Regions from separate parts of the Allobosea sp. 05T438 genome, predicted to be linked through region 1. Evidence: predicted binding sites of a transcription regulator. Region 1 holds the regulator's gene; the other holds the start of a gene.

Region 1 (7,823 bases):
CAGCGCCGCGCGCTCGGTGACTTCAACTCACGAATGCTGTTCCAGCCGGCCGACTAATCACGCCGGCTTCGCACCACCATGTTCTGACCTCCACAGGAGATCTGGATCATGGAATATCGGCGTTTGGGCCATTCGGGGCTGAAGGTTCCCGCCCTGAGTTTCGGCGCGGGCACCTTCGGCGGACAGGGGCCGCTCTTCAGCGCCTGGGGCAACACGGACGCCAAGGAAGCGCACCGCCTCGTCGATATCTGCCTCGATGCCGGGCTGAACCTCTTCGACACAGCCGACGTCTACTCGAACGGGGCGTCCGAGGAAGTCCTCGGCGAGGCGATCAAGGGCCGCCGCGACAAGGTGCTGATCTCGACCAAGACGACGCTGCCGATGGGCGACGGCCCGAACGATGCCGGCTCCTCGCGCAGCCGCCTGATCAAGGCGACCGAGGACGCGCTGCGCCGGCTCGGCACCGACTATATCGACCTGCTGCAGTTGCATGCCTTTGACGCCGGCACGCCGGTCGAGGAGGTTCTCTCGACGCTCGATGCGCTCGTCCGGGCGGGCAAGCTTCGCTATGTCGGCGTCTCCAACTTCTCCGGCTGGCAGCTGATGAAGTCTCTGGCCGCCGCCGAGCGTCATGGCTGGCCCCGCTATGTCGCGCATCAGGTCTACTACTCGCTCGTCGGGCGCGACTACGAATGGGAGCTGATGCCGCTCGGCCTCGACCAGAGCGTCGGCGCGCTGGTCTGGAGCCCGCTCGGCTGGGGCCGCCTCACTGGCAAGATCCGGCGCGGCCAGCCTCTTCCGGCCGGGAGCCGGCTGCACGAGACAGCCGAGTTCGGCCCGCCGGTCGAGGACGAGCAGCTCTACGCCATCGTCGACGTGCTCGATGCCATCGCGCAGGAGACCGGCAAGAGCGTACCGCAGGTCGCGATCAACTGGCTGCTGCAGCGCCCGACGGTCTCCTCGGTCATCATCGGCGCCCGCAACGAGCAGCAGCTGCGGGACAATCTCGGAGCCGTCGGCTGGAACCTGACGGCCGAGCAGGTTGTGCGGCTCGATGCCGCGAGCGTCCGTACGGCGCCCTACCCGTACTTCCCCTATCGGCGGCAGGAGGGTTTCGGCCGTCTCAATCCGCCGCTGGTCTGAGCCGTTATTGCGAGGAGCAGGGCGACGAAGCAATCCAGGGGGCCGCAGGACGGACCACGTCAGCCGGATCCCCCCTGGATTGCCTTGCTTCGCTCGCAATGACGGGCTGCTCCGTGCGAGCGCGCTTCGGGAGATGACCGCCGCGCAAAACTTGACCACCCCGCCCCCGAACGTGCATGACCTGTGGCCGTATTCACGGGTCCGGCCATGCGCGTTCTGTTGATCGACAACTACGACAGCTTCACCTGGAACCTGGTCCACCTCATCGGTGGCCTGGGGGCCGAAGTCGATGTCTGGCGCAACGACGCGCTGTCGGTCGAAGAAGCGCTGGGCGGCGAGCATGATGCGATCGTGCTCTCGCCCGGCCCCTGCACGCCAAACGAGGCCGGAATCTGCCTCGATGTCGTCCGGCAAGGCGCCGCCCGCAAGCCAATTTTCGGCGTGTGCCTCGGACTGCAGGCGATGGGGCAGGCCTTCGGCGGCGACGTCGTGCGGGCGCCCGTGCCGATGCACGGCAAGGTCTCGCCGATCAGGCACAGGGCACGCGGCCTGTTCCGCGGCATCAACGGGCCGCTGCAGGCGACGCGCTATCACTCCCTCGTGGTCGATCGCGATTCCTGCCCGACTGTCTTCGACATCGAGGCCGAAACCGATGACGGCCTGATCATGGCGCTCTCGCACCGGGAGCTGCCGGTCCACGGCGTCCAGTTTCATCCGGAGAGCATCGCCTCCGAGCATGGCGCGACGATCCTGCGGAATTTCCTCGATCTCGCCCAGCGATGGCGCAGCGAGCACGAAGCCGCCGCCCTGACCCCATCAGCCTGATTTCCGCAGAGTTTCCATGGACGACTTCAAACCCTTCATCGCCAAGGTCGCGACCGGAGCGACACTCTCGCGCGAGGAGGCGCGGGACGCCTTCGACACGATCCTCTCCGGCGAGGTCACCAACGCGCAGTCCGCCGCCTTCCTGATGGCGCTGCGCGTCCGCGGCGAGACGATCGACGAGATCGCCGGCGCCGTCGGCGCGATGCGCGGCAAGATGCTGCCGGTGAAGGCGCCGGCCGAGGCGATCGACATCGTCGGCACCGGCGGCGATTCGTCCGGCTCCTACAACGTCTCGACGCTGGCTTCGATCATCACGGCAGCCTGCGGCGTGCCCGTCGCCAAGCACGGCAACCGCGCGGCTTCCTCGCGCTCCGGCGCGGCCGACGTGCTCACCGCACTCGGCGTCAAGGTCGGCCTCGATTCGGCCGGGACGGAGCGCTGCATCGCCGAGGCCGGTGTCGGCTTCATGTTCGCGCCGACGCATCACGCCTCGATGCGCCATGTCGCGCCGGTGCGTACCGAGCTCGGCACGCGCACGATCTTCAACCTGCTCGGCCCGCTCTCGAACCCGGCCGGGGTGAAGCGCCAGCTGATCGGGGCCTTCTCCGAAACCTGGCTGGAGCCGATGGTCAAGGTGCTGGCCTCGCTCGGCTCGACTCGCGTATGGGCCGTGCACGGCTCCGACGGGCTCGACGAGATCACCACGACCGGGCCGACCCGCGTCGTCTCGCTGGAGAACGGCAACGTCGAAAGCTTCACCATCAGCCCCTCCGATGTCGGCCTCGAGCCGGCCAGGCCGGAGGAGCTGCGTGGCGGCACGCCCGAGCAGAATGCGGCCGCGCTGAACGCCGTGCTCGCCGGCGAGAGGACCGGCTTCCGCGATATCGCCGCCTTCAATGCCGCGGCAGCACTGCTCGTCGCCGGCAAGGCTGCGAACCTGAAGGACGGCTTCGCCCAGGCGACGGCCGCCCTCGACTCTGGCAAGGCCAAGGCGACGCTGGGCGCCCTCATCAAAGCCTCGAACGCGTGAGGGCGGCATGACCGACATCCTCGCCAAGATCGAAGCCTACAAGCGCCAGGAGATCGCGGCCGCCAAGGCCGCCGTGCCGCTGGCCGAGATCGAACGCCGCGTCCGTGCCGCCGGCAAGCCGCGCGGATTCGCCGATGCTCTCGCCGCCAAGCTCGCGGACGGCAAGCCGGCCCTGATCGCCGAGATCAAGAAGGCGAGCCCGTCCAAGGGGCTGATCCGCGCCGATTTCGACCCGCCTTCGCTCGCCCGTGCCTATGCCGCCGGCGGCGCGGCCTGCCTCTCCGTGCTGACCGATGCGCCCTCCTTCCAGGGTCAGCCGGAATTCCTGACGCAGGCGCGCGAGGCCTCCGGCCTGCCCGCCCTGCGCAAGGATTTCCTCTACGAGCCCTATCAGGTCTACGAAGCCCGCAGCTGGGGCGCCGACTGCATCCTGATCATCATGGCTGGTGTCGACGACGACACCGCCAGGGCGCTCAACGAAACCGCGCGCGAACTCGGCATGGACGTGCTCGTCGAGGTTCATGACGACGCCGAGCTCGACCGGGCGCTCAAGCTCGAGAGCCGCCTGCTCGGCATCAACAACCGCGATCTGCGCAGCTTCCACGTCGATCTCGCGGTGACCGAGCGGCTGGCGCCGCGCGTCCCCTCCGACCGCATCGTCATCGGCGAGAGCGGCATCTTCGCCCATGCCGACATCGCCCGCCTCAACAAGGCCGGCGTCAACAGCTTCCTCGTCGGCGAGAGCCTGATGCGGCAGGCGGATGTCACGGCCGCGACGCGGTCGCTGCTGACCGGCACGGCGCAAGAGAGCGCGGCGTGAGCCGGCTCAGCCACCTCGACGCCCAGGGCCAGGCGCATATGGTCGATGTCGGCGACAAGGCCGAGACGACCCGCATCGCCGTCGCCGAAGGGAGCGTCGTGATGGCGCCCGGGACGATCGCGATCGTGCGCGACGGCAACGCCAGGAAGGGCGACGTGCTCGGCACGGCGCGCCTCGCCGGAATCATGGCCGCCAAGCGCACACATGAGCTGATCCCGCTCTGCCACCCCCTGCTGCTCAGCAAGATCGGGGTCGATCTCACGATCGACGAGGCATTGCCGGGCGTGCGCGTGCGCGCCGAAGTGAAGATGAAAGGCCAGACCGGCGTCGAGATGGAGGCGCTCACAGCCGTCTCGGTCGCCTGCCTGACCGTCTACGACATGGTCAAGGCGGTCGACAGGGCGATGCGGATCGAGAACATCCGGCTCATGCACAAATCCGGCGGCCAGTCCGGCGACTACGACGCAAAGGCTTCGCAGGAAGGAAGTCGAGCATGATGTCATCCGAAAACCGGTCCCCACTATTCGCTGCCGCGGACCTGCGGTTCGGCATCCTGCTCTGATGGCGCTCACCCCGGTCCCCGTCGCGCGCAAGGCGCTGCTCGACAGCATTCCAGGGCCGACCGGGGCCGAAACCCTGCCGCTCGCGCAATGCGCCTGGCGGGTGCTTGCCGGTGAGGTCAAGGCGCTCCGGACCCAGCCGCCCTTCGCCAATTCCGCCATGGACGGCTATGCCGTGCGCGGCGACGACATGGCGGCGGGCATCTCGCTCGCGGTGATCGGCGAATCCGCCGCTGGCCGGGCCTTCGAGGGCTCGGTCGGGCCGGGACAGGCCGTGCGCATCTTCACGGGCGCGCCAATGCCTGATGGCGCCGATACCGTCCTGATGCAGGAGGATGCCGACGGCGTCGACAGCCCGGCGATCCGCGTGCGGGTGCCGCCCGCCAAGGGCAAGTTCCTGCGCGCAGCCGGGCTGGATTTCCGCGAAGGCGACGTCCTGCTGCCCGCCGGGCGCGTGCTCGACAGCGCTGCGCTGGGCCTCGCCGCCGCGATGGGACATCCGACCTTGCCCGTCCGGCGCAAGCCGCGCGTCGCGATCCTTGCCACTGGCGACGAGTTGGTGGCTCCGGGCGAGCCGGTCGGGCGCGACCAGATCGTCGCCTCGAACTCCTTCTCGCTCGCTGCACTGGTCGAGAAGGCCGGCGGTGCCGTTCTCGATCTCGGCATCGCCCGCGACGACCACGCCGACCTCGCGGCCAAGATCGGCCAGGCGCGGGACGCCGACGCCGACGTCCTCGTCACGCTCGGCGGGGCCTCGGTCGGCGCGCATGACCTCGTGCAGGAGGCGCTGACGCGGGCCGGCATGTCGCTCGGCTTCTGGAAGATCGCGATGCGGCCGGGCAAACCCATGATGACCGGCCGACTCGGCCGCATGGTCGTGGTCGGCTTGCCCGGAAACCCGGTCTCCTCGATCGTCTGCGGCCATCTCTTTGTCCTGCCGCTGATCGAGGCTCTGCTCGGCATTGGGGAGGCCGACCGCGACCGCAGCATCCCCGCCCGCCTCGGCCGTGACATGCCGGCCAATGACGAGCGCGAGGACTATCTGCGCTCGGAGCTCGCACTGACGCCGGATGGCTGGGTGGCGACGCCCTTCGACCGGCAGGATTCCTCGATGCTCGGCACGCTGGCACGGGCGCAGGCATTGACGATCCGGCCTGCCCATGCCGCGCCGGCAAAAAAAGGCGACATCTGCCGCATCCTGCCGCTGCGCTAGATCACCGCTCATCCTGTCGGACGCGATCGTAGCGATCTGTATAGGGTTATCGCATCGGATCTGCCCGAAAAGTGGATTCCACTGTTCGCTTCGATGCCGGAGCCCGCTTGCGGAACACAAGTGGAACGCGTATGGTGTTCCTGCTTTGTTTCGAATCTAGCCTTCGAGAAGGCCGGCGGGGATCATGCTGACACGCAAGCAACACGAACTCCTGCGCTTCATTCAGGAACGCTTGCGTGAGAGCGGGGTGCCGCCCTCCTTCGACGAGATGAAGGATGCGCTCGATCTGCGCTCCAAGTCGGGCATCCACCGGCTGATCATGGCGCTAGAGGAGCGCGGCTTCATCCGTCGCCTGCCCAACCGGGCGCGTGCGCTCGAGATCATCAAGATGCCCGACGGGCTCGGCGCCCCGCAGCAGCGGCAGCGTTTCAACCCTGCGGTCGTCCAGGGCGGCCTCGGCTCGCAGCCGAATCTCACCAAGCCACGCCCTGCGTCCGATGAGGACAGCCGCTCCTCCATCGCGATCCCGGTCATGGGCCGCATCGCCGCCGGCACGCCGATCTCGGCGATCCAGAACCGTAGCCACACCGTCTCGCTGCCGCCCGACATGCTCGGCTCCGGCGAGCATTACGCGCTGGAAGTGCGTGGTGACTCGATGGTCGAAGCCGGCATCCTCGACGGCGACACCGTCATCATCCGCAAGCAGGATTCGGCCAATACCGGCGACATCGTCGTGGCGCTGATCGATGATGAGGAAGCGACGCTGAAGCGGCTGCGCAAGCGCGGCTCCTCGATCGCGCTCGAAGCCGCGAACCCTGCCTATGAGACGCGCGTGCTCGGGCCGGACCGGGTCAAGATCCAGGGCCGCCTCGTCAATCTGATGCGGCGCTACTGAAGGCGCTCGACCTCGGCTTCGCCGTCGGCGGAAGCCGGTGTCACACTCGGAGGCGCTGTCGAGGCTTGCGCAGGGCGCTGCTCACGGCGGCGGCTCCAAGGGCGGTCGGCAGCGTTCTGCTCCGAGACATGGCTGCTCCACCCCGATCCTGTTCGATAGAGCGAAGTCGCGCCGTCGCGCGATAACGCCATTCGCTCGATCAGCCGTGCCTTGCAGGTTCCGCTCCAGGGGATGGCGGTGACGACGAGGTCAGCCCGCATGCAGTCCTCGATAAGCGCCAACCTGTCGCGCGTGTAGGAAACGGTGCGCTGATCCGGCGTCCGTGCGACGCAGCCGAGCGCATCGCAGCTAATGCCGGCCCGCAGCGTCGGATCGTCCGGCGAACGGCGATCGCCATCAGCAGCGAGCCATTGCTGCAGCACGAAACGGCTCGGCTTGCCCGCAATCGCGAGGCGGCCATCCGGGCCCCGCACCGCCAGCCCCGAACCGTCGCGTTCGATCAGGATTTCCGGCCGCTCCGGCTTGCCGGCGATGGCCACGCCGAGCAGGAGCGGCAGCGCCGCCAGCCAGCGCCAGGGCGTGGTCCAGAGCGTCAGCCACAGCAGCGCCAGCACGAAGCAGGTCAGCACCGCCGGCCCGAAGGCTGCGATCATCACCGTGGAATGGTCGATGCTTGCGACCCAGTGCGCCACCTTGAGCACGACATCGGAAGCCAGCCCCATCAGCGCCCAGGCGGGCCAGTCCAGTCCGAAGGGGTAAGCCAGCACGCCGAAGACGGCCGCCGGCATGACGAAGAGCGAGACGAAGGGCAGCGCCATCGCATTGCCGAGCAGGCCGAAGGGATTGAAGGTCTGAAAATGATAGGCGCCGAAGGGCGCTGTCGCGGCCGTTGCCAGCAACGTGGTGACGACGATGCCGAGTGCCGCGGCCCAGACCGGCCCAAGCGGCCACGGCAAGCTGGGCGGCGGCTGGGAGCGCTTTCGGCTCTCCCAGCGTTCGGCAAAGGCGATCAATGCCGCGACGGCTCCGAAGGACATCTGGAAGCTCGGCCCGAGCAAGGCCTCCGGCTCGCGCAGGAGCACGATCATGGCCGCAAGCGCGAGATTGCGCATGCTCAGCGCCGCACGATCGACAAGGATCGCGCCGAGCATCACCAGCGTCATGATCAGCGAGCGCTCGGTCGCGACATCGCTGCCCGAGAAGATGCAGTAGGCGGTCGCGCCGAACATCGCTGCGGCCGCTGCGATCTTCTTGATCGGCCAGCGCAGCGCGGCGGTCTGGGAGAGCGCCAGCAGGGCGCGCACCAGCCAGAAGATCGTCCCGGCGGCGAGCACCAT
Region 2 (7,823 bases), on a different contig from region 1:
GGCTATGTTTGGGCCTTCCTGGCACGCTTACGTTTATCGGTCCTATGGGCTGCACTGGTGCTTTAACATTGTCGCTGCGGGCGATGGCGCGGTCTTGATCAGAGCCATCGAACCGACAGATGGGTTGGCTGAAATGCAGGCGCGCCGCGGCAGCATGATCAATCTCTGCAATGGGCCAGGGCGCTTGGCCCAGGCGCTCGGGATAACAAGCGCTCATGATGGATTGAGCTTGGAACGCAGCCCTTTCTCGATCGTAGACCGAACACATGCGCCGGAGATTTCTTGCAGCGCCCGGATTGGGATTTCGAAAGCCGCCGAGCAGCCATGGCGATATGGCCTAGCCGGCTCGCGCTTTGTGAGCAAGCCGTTCCCAAAACCTGGCAGATAGCTCTGGCCGGCGGCTGAGTGGCTCATGGTCAATCTTTTTGAAGCTTTCCGAGATTGCCAGGCAGCCCTCAGAGCGGGAGATCGTCCGGCCGTAATAGGCTCTGGTCCGGCTCGGGGCCGCTCGCATTCTCACCCTTGTGGGCCTCATCCCATTCGCGAATTGCCGAAGTCAGGCTCTGGAGCTCGCGGCCCTTTTCGGAATCGCGGAGAGCGTCGCTCACGGCGGCCGGGCGCTGGACGGCCGCTTGATATTCATCTTGGTTGGAAATGCGCACCTGTCGTCTCCAAGCTGTATCGCCTGGACGAGGAACAGGCCCGCGGTGCCTCTGTTCCAAGGCAGCCAAGCGTTGAGCCCTGCGGAAGCAGCGCGATGGGCGGCCGTTCGCGGGATGGGCTACCCTTTCGCCCGCGGAGGCGTCAGTGGCTGCTGGTGGAAATCGTCCGTTGTTCCGCCCGGGATGGCGCGCTGGTGCCGAGCTCGTTGCGCATCGTTAAAGGGCCAAGCCTACTTCGTCGGCTGAGAGCGCGCGGTGAGCTTGTTCCCATCGGGGTCGCGAAGGTATGCGACGAAAGCACCATTGGGACGCTCGCTCGGCGGGGTTTCGATGGACTTTCCGCCATGTGTCGTTCCGGCATCGTGCCAGGCTTGGACATGCTCTCGGCTAGCCGCAGCGATGCCGATTGTCCCGCCGTTGGCAAAGGTCGCCGGATGCATACGGTCGAAGAAATTCTGGAGGTCATTGAGGGGCAGGCCGAGATCCGCATCGAGGACGAGGTTATGTCGGTCCTGCCCAACCAGTCGGTCATCGTGCCCGCTGGCAGCCGTCATGGATTCACGAACAGCGGAGCCGGGACACTGAAAGTTCGAGCCACTCTCGCTTCGCCGGTTTTCGAGGCCAGCTACGACGACAGCGGAGAGCTGAAACGGAGGTACAGCCCGAACGCCTCATAGAGATATTTGGGACGCCACCTGACGGTCGAGTCGGCATACGCGTCATGCAGAGCGAGATGTCGAGCAATGCGCGCACGCACTTGCCCGGGAAACGCGCTTGGCGGATCTCTGCTGTAGTGATTTTACTGTCCTGAGGATTCGGCATGTCCCTGGCGAATGGTCGGCCGCTACTCGCGATGCCAGGCCCCACTAATATTCCCGATCGCGTGCTCCAGGCGATGATGCGGCCGGCTGAAGAACTCAGTTCCGACAGCATCGTGAGCCTGACCGAAACGGTTCTCTACGATCTCAAGCGCGTCTTCCGGACTGACGGCGAAGCCTTCGTATATGCCGCCAACGGCCATGGTGGATGGGAGGCGGCCTTCACCAATGTTCTGTCGCGAGGCGACAGGGTTCTCGTGCTCGAAAGCGGCCGCTTCGCCGTCGGCTGGGGTGAGATGGCCCGCTTCATGGGCGTCGATGTCGAGATGCTCCCCGGCAGCTGGTGCCGGGCCGTCGATCCCGCAGCAGTCGAGGCTCGCCTGCGCGACGATACGCAGCACACGATCAAGGCCGTGATGGTCGTTCAGATTGATACCGCAGCCGGCATCGTCAACGATATCCCGGCCATTCGCAGGGCCATCGACGCCGCCGGTCACCCCGCTCTGTTCATGGTCGATGCCATTGCCTCCCTCGGGTGCATGGAATTCGAGATGGATGCCTGGCGCATCGACGTTGGCGTCTCAGCCTCGCAGAAGGGTCTCATGTCTTCGCCAGGCCTCGCCTTCGTCGCGGCCAACGAGAAGGCTCTGGCCGCCCATAAACGCGCCGACCTGCGCACCGGCTATTGGGATTGGAGTGGCCGGATGAACGTGCTGGCCTATATGAAGCATTGCGGCACTGCGCCTGAGCATCTCCTCTTCGGACAGCGTGCCGCGCTCGACATGATCTTCGAGGAAGGGCTGGAGGCGATCTGGCGCCGCCACGCCGCCCTTGCCAAGGCGACACATGCTGCCGTCGAACTCTGGTCGAGTGGTCAGGCTCTCACCTTCGGAGTGACCGAGGGATCCGAGCGAGCGCCGTCTGTGACGGCGGTGTTAACGCCTAACGTCGACGTAAGCGTCATCACCGCCTTCGCGCGCGACGTCTGTGGCGTGACGCTCGGCCTCGGGATTGGAGATTATCACGGCAAAGCCTTCCGGATCGCCCACATGGGTCATTTCAACGCTGCGGCGCTTATTGGAGCGCTCGGAGCCGTTGAGATGGCGCTTCAAGCCAAAGAAATCCCGCACGGCCCGGGTGGTGTGGCAGCCGCAATCGCCAGCCTGGCCGCCGCCGCGTGAAAGATACGGCGATTATGCCGCATGGAGGCCCTGAACAGACGGGGTGTCGCTCATGCCGACAGGTGCAGGCGATAGCTGGATAGCTTCTCTCCCGTCCCTCCGGGCGGCATACCTCACCGAAGCAAACCTTCAGCCTCAAACTCTTCCCAGCCGTCGAGGCCGGTTTTCTGTTCGTCCGGACCGGTCGCTGCCTTACGGGATTTGGCCAAACGCTTTCCCGCGCGCGTCAAAGCTGCTTTCCCTGCTGCTCGCCGCCGGTTCTCTGCTGTCGTTGCGATATCCTCTTCCCGCCAGATTTCCGGCAGGCCGCTATCGAGGACTTGCTCGATGAAACTTGGGGTGAACACGTGGAATGTGACGGCTTTGGCTCGGCCACGCAGCTTGACCGTTCTGGTTCCCGCGCTCTGCAGTCGTCCATCATTGAGCCACTTGTGGCGCTCACGAGATGAAATGGAGAGAATGTCCTCGGCCTCGCTGGGGAGGATGGGCAACTCGGCAATATCGGCCAACATATCCGCTACGATCGCAGATAGAGCGTCAAACTCAGCAGCTTCGGCGTCCGGCATGTGAAGGATCGCTTTGCCGGTTTCGACCGTGAGGTGCTTCCGCGTCGACCAAGGAAGTCGCCGCCTGATTTCCCGCTCGATTCCCTTGGCGCGGACCGGCGATCCAAGTGTAATTGTAGATGGGAGAGGCCATTCGGCGAGCTGCGTTGAGGTGCGCTTCACATGATGCTCTGCTCAGGATTGCGGGCCCGGGATTAATCGCACGGATCGATCGCGTGTTCCTAACTTCTACGTTCTTGGTGGGGGTAGAGCTTGCACATAGGTTGCTCGCTGGGGCGTGGGCGTCCTGAAGGTCGTCGATACTCTGTTGGCGATCAGTTGGCTCCCGACTTCAGCTACTCTTTTCGGAGCTTTTGGCGATCGAGTTGCGCTTCAGCGAACTCCTGCCGGAGGCGCTCGTTCACGCCTTCCAGTTCGGCCCGCAAGGCGCCTCGATCGAGTTCGGCAGGCATTGCCTCGCTGTTGACCGTCTGATCGAGAATATCTGCCAAGACGGTGTGAAGGAACTGGGAGCATTCCCCTTCATTCTCCGGCGCTGGAACCAGGATCTGCGCTAGAAGTGCCAGTGCCAGCCCTCGCCAAGCGACGACCTCGTAGGACTGCTCAACGATTTCGGTTGGATCATCGGAGATCATCAGTACTCCTGCTTGGAGGAAGAGGGTGTGCCTCGGCAACCTCCCGTCGTGTCGCTGTGTTCCCGCCAAACACCGAGCTTGACTCTCGGCCTCTCGCTGAGAACATAAGAGGAACATAAGGTGTCGTTCTAGCAGGTAAAGCCCGTTGCGGCCACAGCCAGTATTCCAGTCGCTTCGCGACCAGATCGAGCGGATCGAGGGCCGAGGGGTCCGCGGTCGGACTGTGCTGCCGTTCGGAATCGCGACGCTTGATTCGCGCTTGCCTGGTGGAGGCCTAACGCTGGGGGCACTCCATGAAGTCGCCGGCGGCGGAAATGGGGCGATTGATGGTGCGGCAGCGGCTTTGTTTAGCGCCGGAGTTGCCGCCAGGAGTCGTGGCAAGGTGCTCTGGTGTCTCACCCGAGCCGATCTTTTCGCGCCGGCGATGGCGCAGGCGGGGCTGATCCCTGACCGCGTGATCTATGTCGAGGCAGGAGATGACAAGACGGTGCTCGCCTGCATGGAAGAGGGCCTGCGCCATGGCGGGCTGGGCTCCGTCGTCGGCGAGGTAGCCCGCTTGTCCATGACGGCATCGCGTCGCCTTCAGCTGGCTGCGGAGGGGACAGGTGCTATCGGCATCGCGCTGCGACGATGGCGACGAGAGGTCGATGCCTCCGATTTCGGTCAGCCCACGGCGGCGATGACCCGATGGCGCGTCTCGGTTCTGCCATCGACAGTGTTGCCGGTGCCTGGAATGGGACGACCGCGCTGGCTTGTTGAACTGATCAGGGCCAGGGCGGGCGAGAGGGCGGATTTCGAATTGGAGGCATGCGATGACACGGGTCGTCTCGGTCTTCCTCCCGAACTGGTCGATCGATCGGTTCCGGCGGATGGCTCGTGAGCGGCGGACCGGGTGCGGAAGCGGTCAACAGCGACGGATGATGTGACATCCCAGAATTTCGCGGCCTGGGAGAGCCGATCGAACGTCTTCGTCACTTCAGCCCACGCCGCCCATGTCTGATCGTTGAGATCGATCTCCACCTTGATCTCTGTCGCGATGATCGCTGCCGCGACCTTCAAGGCCTCCTCTTCCGCTTCCTCGAAAGCAACGCGCGCGGTCGGGATGGACGACTTCATCACAACGCGAAGTGGCAACTGTTCGCGACGTCGCAGTTTCCGCCAGGCGCGACGCCGATCTGCGACCGCTTCGTTAAGATCCGACTGGAGCAAGACCTTCTGGTGCGCCGCATCGTTGATCAACTGCTTTAGGCCCCCGAGGTCCGGGCTGGTCAGGCTCGCCACCTCGGCGCTCTTGATCTCCCCGACCAAGGGCCCTGGCTGCGGCTCTGGTCCGGGTGCATCGGCTCGGGTGGAACCGGTGGCTCCAGATAGACCTCAGCTGGGGTCGACGCTCGTCTTACGGGGCGAGGCGAACTCAGATTGCGAGTGTAGGAAATGCCAGTGCCGGGCAGGCCCATGGTCAGACGGCTGCCGCGCGGGCCGATGTTGATCATCGCTCCCGGCACGCCGGCGCTCACGCTCACACCGCTGAGGCTGAAGTTCACCCTGCGCCGGGAAAGAGACGAACGGAACGCCGAAACCTGAATCCCATGAAGCGTCCTTTCCACCGGCCTGCACAGGCAGCCGCGGTCGCCGAGCTAGAGGGTGGGGGAATTTCTGGAACTCTCGGCTGGCTTCGAAGGCGTCTGCTGCTCCTTCAGGTTCTTCCCGATCAGATCGCCGCGTGACCGGATGACATAAGCGGTGACGACCTCCCGGACACGATCCTCCGCGATCTTCCGAACCAATGAGCGATCTGACGGCCCACCGGACTCGTTTTCCACCAGCTCGGTGGTGACCTTCACGAGCGCGTCGATGTCGTTTTGGCAGAAGATCATGGCCGCCTTCGCGACAACTTCCGCCTTCTCGTCGGTTAAGAGCATCGTCGCCCCTTCCTTGCCGATGCAGGCGAGTGTTTTCGTCCGAATAAGGTCTCGGGTCTTCTCCAGGAGCTCGGTCCTTTCGGCCCGAGCAGCCTTGGCACGGGTCTCGGCCTCTATCCGCTGCGCCTCGGCATGCGCCGCAGCGGCCTCCCGTTCGGCTCTTTCCTTCTCCAGCCTGGCCTGGCGGTCGGCGCGTTCCCTCTCCTCATTGGCCTTTTGCTCGGCTGTCCTACGCTCAGCGTCCGCCCGAGAGGTTGCGATCTGGCTGGCCAAGCGAACGCGCACGGCTCGCTCCAGGTCGGTTAGATATGCACCTGTGTAGAAAGCTTGGGCGTCGAGCGATGTCGCGGTCAGGTCAACGACGCGGGCGCTGGGCCGGGTTGTGCGCGCTACCCCGTTCTCACTCACCTGATGAAAGGGCTCAGATCAAGTGGAGCAGCGGCTGCCGACACACTTTGGCTACCAATGCCGACACACTACCCGCTCGTGCCGACAAACTTCGTGTGTTGGCACACAGGGGCGAGACGGAGGGCGGCGAGACTCGACTCGCCTTCCGACGGGGAGAGATCTATAAAAGAACAAAGAGAGAACAATTGCATCGTCCCATGACCGTAACCACCGCCCCGACCCTGTCCGATCTGCGCCGTAGTCTTGCCGAGGCGGCCCTGCGCGCCGGCCCGGCTTCGCAGGGGCGGATCGGTCTGGGCGTGGCTTCGCTGGACGAGGCCCTGAATGGCGGGCTCGCGCGGGCGGCGCTGCACGAGGTCTACGCCGCTGAGGTTGCCGATCTCGCCGCCGCGACCGGTTTCGCGCTCGGCCTCGCGCTGCGGGCGGGGCAGGTGGAGGAGAAGGCCGCCGAGCGCCCCATCCTCTGGGCGCGGCAGGATTTCGTCGACGCCGAAGCCGGCCGGCTGCATGCGCCGGGGCTCAACGAGCTTGGCCTTGATCCGGCACGCCTCCTGCTGGTGCGGGCGCGCGACGGCGAAAGCGCGCTGCGGGCTGGCGCCGAAGCGGCGCGCTGCCCCGCGCTCGGTGCCGTGCTGATCGAACCCTGGGGCGAGCCGCGCTCCTTCGATCTGACGGCGAGCCGCCGCCTCGCCCTGGCGGCGGAGGGCTCGGGCGTGCCGGTTCTGCTGTTGCGCGTGGCGGCGGCCGAGGTGCCGAGCGCGGCGCGCACGCGCTGGCAGGTGAGGGCGCTCGCATCGCGGGCGCTGGAGGCCAATGCCCCGGGTGCCCCGGCTTTTGCGGTGAGATTGCTGCGCCAGCGCGGCGGCGCGGCGGAACGTGAGTGGCGTGTGGAGTGGGACCGTGACCGACGATCTTTCGCGGAACGCAGCCTTTTCGAGCGATCCGACAGACTGGCTTCCCGGACAGACCATGCCGCGCCGCTATCTCGCCCTCTGGTTCCCCTTCCTGGCGACGGACAGGTTGCGGCGGATGGGCGCGATTCCGGCCTTCGGCGCGCCGGCTGAGAAGCCGTATGTCCTGGTCGAGGCGCAGCGCAACGCGCTGCGCCTGGTCGATTGCGACAAGCGCGCCGTAGATCTCGGCCTGACGCGAGATATGACGCTGGCCGATGCCCGCGCCCGCATCCCCGATCTCGTCGCGCTGGAGGCGCAGCCGCAGGTCGACAGCGCATTCATCGAGGCGCTCGCTGCCTTCTGCGACCGTTTCACCCCGCTGGTCGCGCGCGACGAGCCGCATGGCCTCATGCTCGACATCACCGGCTGTGCCCATCTCTTCGGCGGCGAGGAGGGGATGGTCGGCCTTGTGCGGCGGGTGATGGACCGGATGGGCTTGAGCCTGAAAGCCGCCATCGCAGGCACGCCCGACGCCGCCCGCGCCTGCGCCCGCTTCGCACGGGGCGGCATTATCCCGCCGGGGCGGGACGAAGCGGCGCTTCGCCCGCTACCGGTCGCGGCTCTGGAGGCCGAAGCAGAGACCGTGATTGCGCTCTCCCGCGCCGGCTTGAAGAGCCTGGCCGATCTCGCGGAGCGCCCCTCTGAAACCTTGTCCTCCCGCTTCGGCGAGGCGTTGGC

The links. Region 1 encodes LexA, which represses DNA repair genes until DNA is damaged. Its sites were predicted from a motif close to TGTTCNNNNTGTGTTCNG; they were not measured.
Region 2: a site for LexA is predicted at 6,359-6,376, ahead of AC1DIN_RS24620 (ImuA family protein). Genes of this name have one in related genera too.

The regions. Positions count from the first base shown of each region.
Region 1 covers NZ_JBFTKQ010000005.1:139,870-147,692, forward strand. The annotation lists gene AC1DIN_RS13250 (aldo/keto reductase) at 109-1,143, shown strand; gene AC1DIN_RS13255 (anthranilate synthase component II) at 1,351-1,968, shown strand; gene trpD (anthranilate phosphoribosyltransferase) at 1,985-2,998, shown strand; gene trpC (indole-3-glycerol phosphate synthase TrpC) at 3,006-3,818, shown strand; gene moaC (cyclic pyranopterin monophosphate synthase MoaC) at 3,815-4,315, shown strand; gene AC1DIN_RS13275 (molybdopterin molybdotransferase MoeA) at 4,380-5,591, shown strand; gene lexA (transcriptional repressor LexA) at 5,776-6,486, shown strand; gene AC1DIN_RS13285 (ComEC/Rec2 family competence protein) at 6,480-7,823, opposite strand, start outside.
Region 2 covers NZ_JBFTKQ010000017.1:68,526-76,348, reverse strand. The annotation lists gene AC1DIN_RS24675 (DNA-3-methyladenine glycosylase) at 1-388, shown strand, start outside; gene AC1DIN_RS24670 (hypothetical protein) at 456-662, opposite strand; gene AC1DIN_RS24665 (VOC family protein) at 893-1,216, opposite strand; gene AC1DIN_RS24660 (cupin domain-containing protein) at 1,115-1,339, shown strand; gene AC1DIN_RS24655 (pyridoxal-phosphate-dependent aminotransferase family protein) at 1,483-2,661, shown strand; gene AC1DIN_RS24650 (hypothetical protein) at 2,775-3,389, opposite strand; gene AC1DIN_RS24645 (hypothetical protein) at 3,563-3,862, opposite strand; gene AC1DIN_RS24640 (ImuA family protein) at 4,008-4,742, shown strand; gene AC1DIN_RS24635 (hypothetical protein) at 5,131-5,355, opposite strand; gene AC1DIN_RS24630 (hypothetical protein) at 5,303-5,446, shown strand; gene AC1DIN_RS24625 (hypothetical protein) at 5,500-6,057, opposite strand; gene AC1DIN_RS24620 (ImuA family protein) at 6,390-7,256, shown strand; gene AC1DIN_RS24615 (Y-family DNA polymerase) at 7,162-7,823, shown strand, end outside.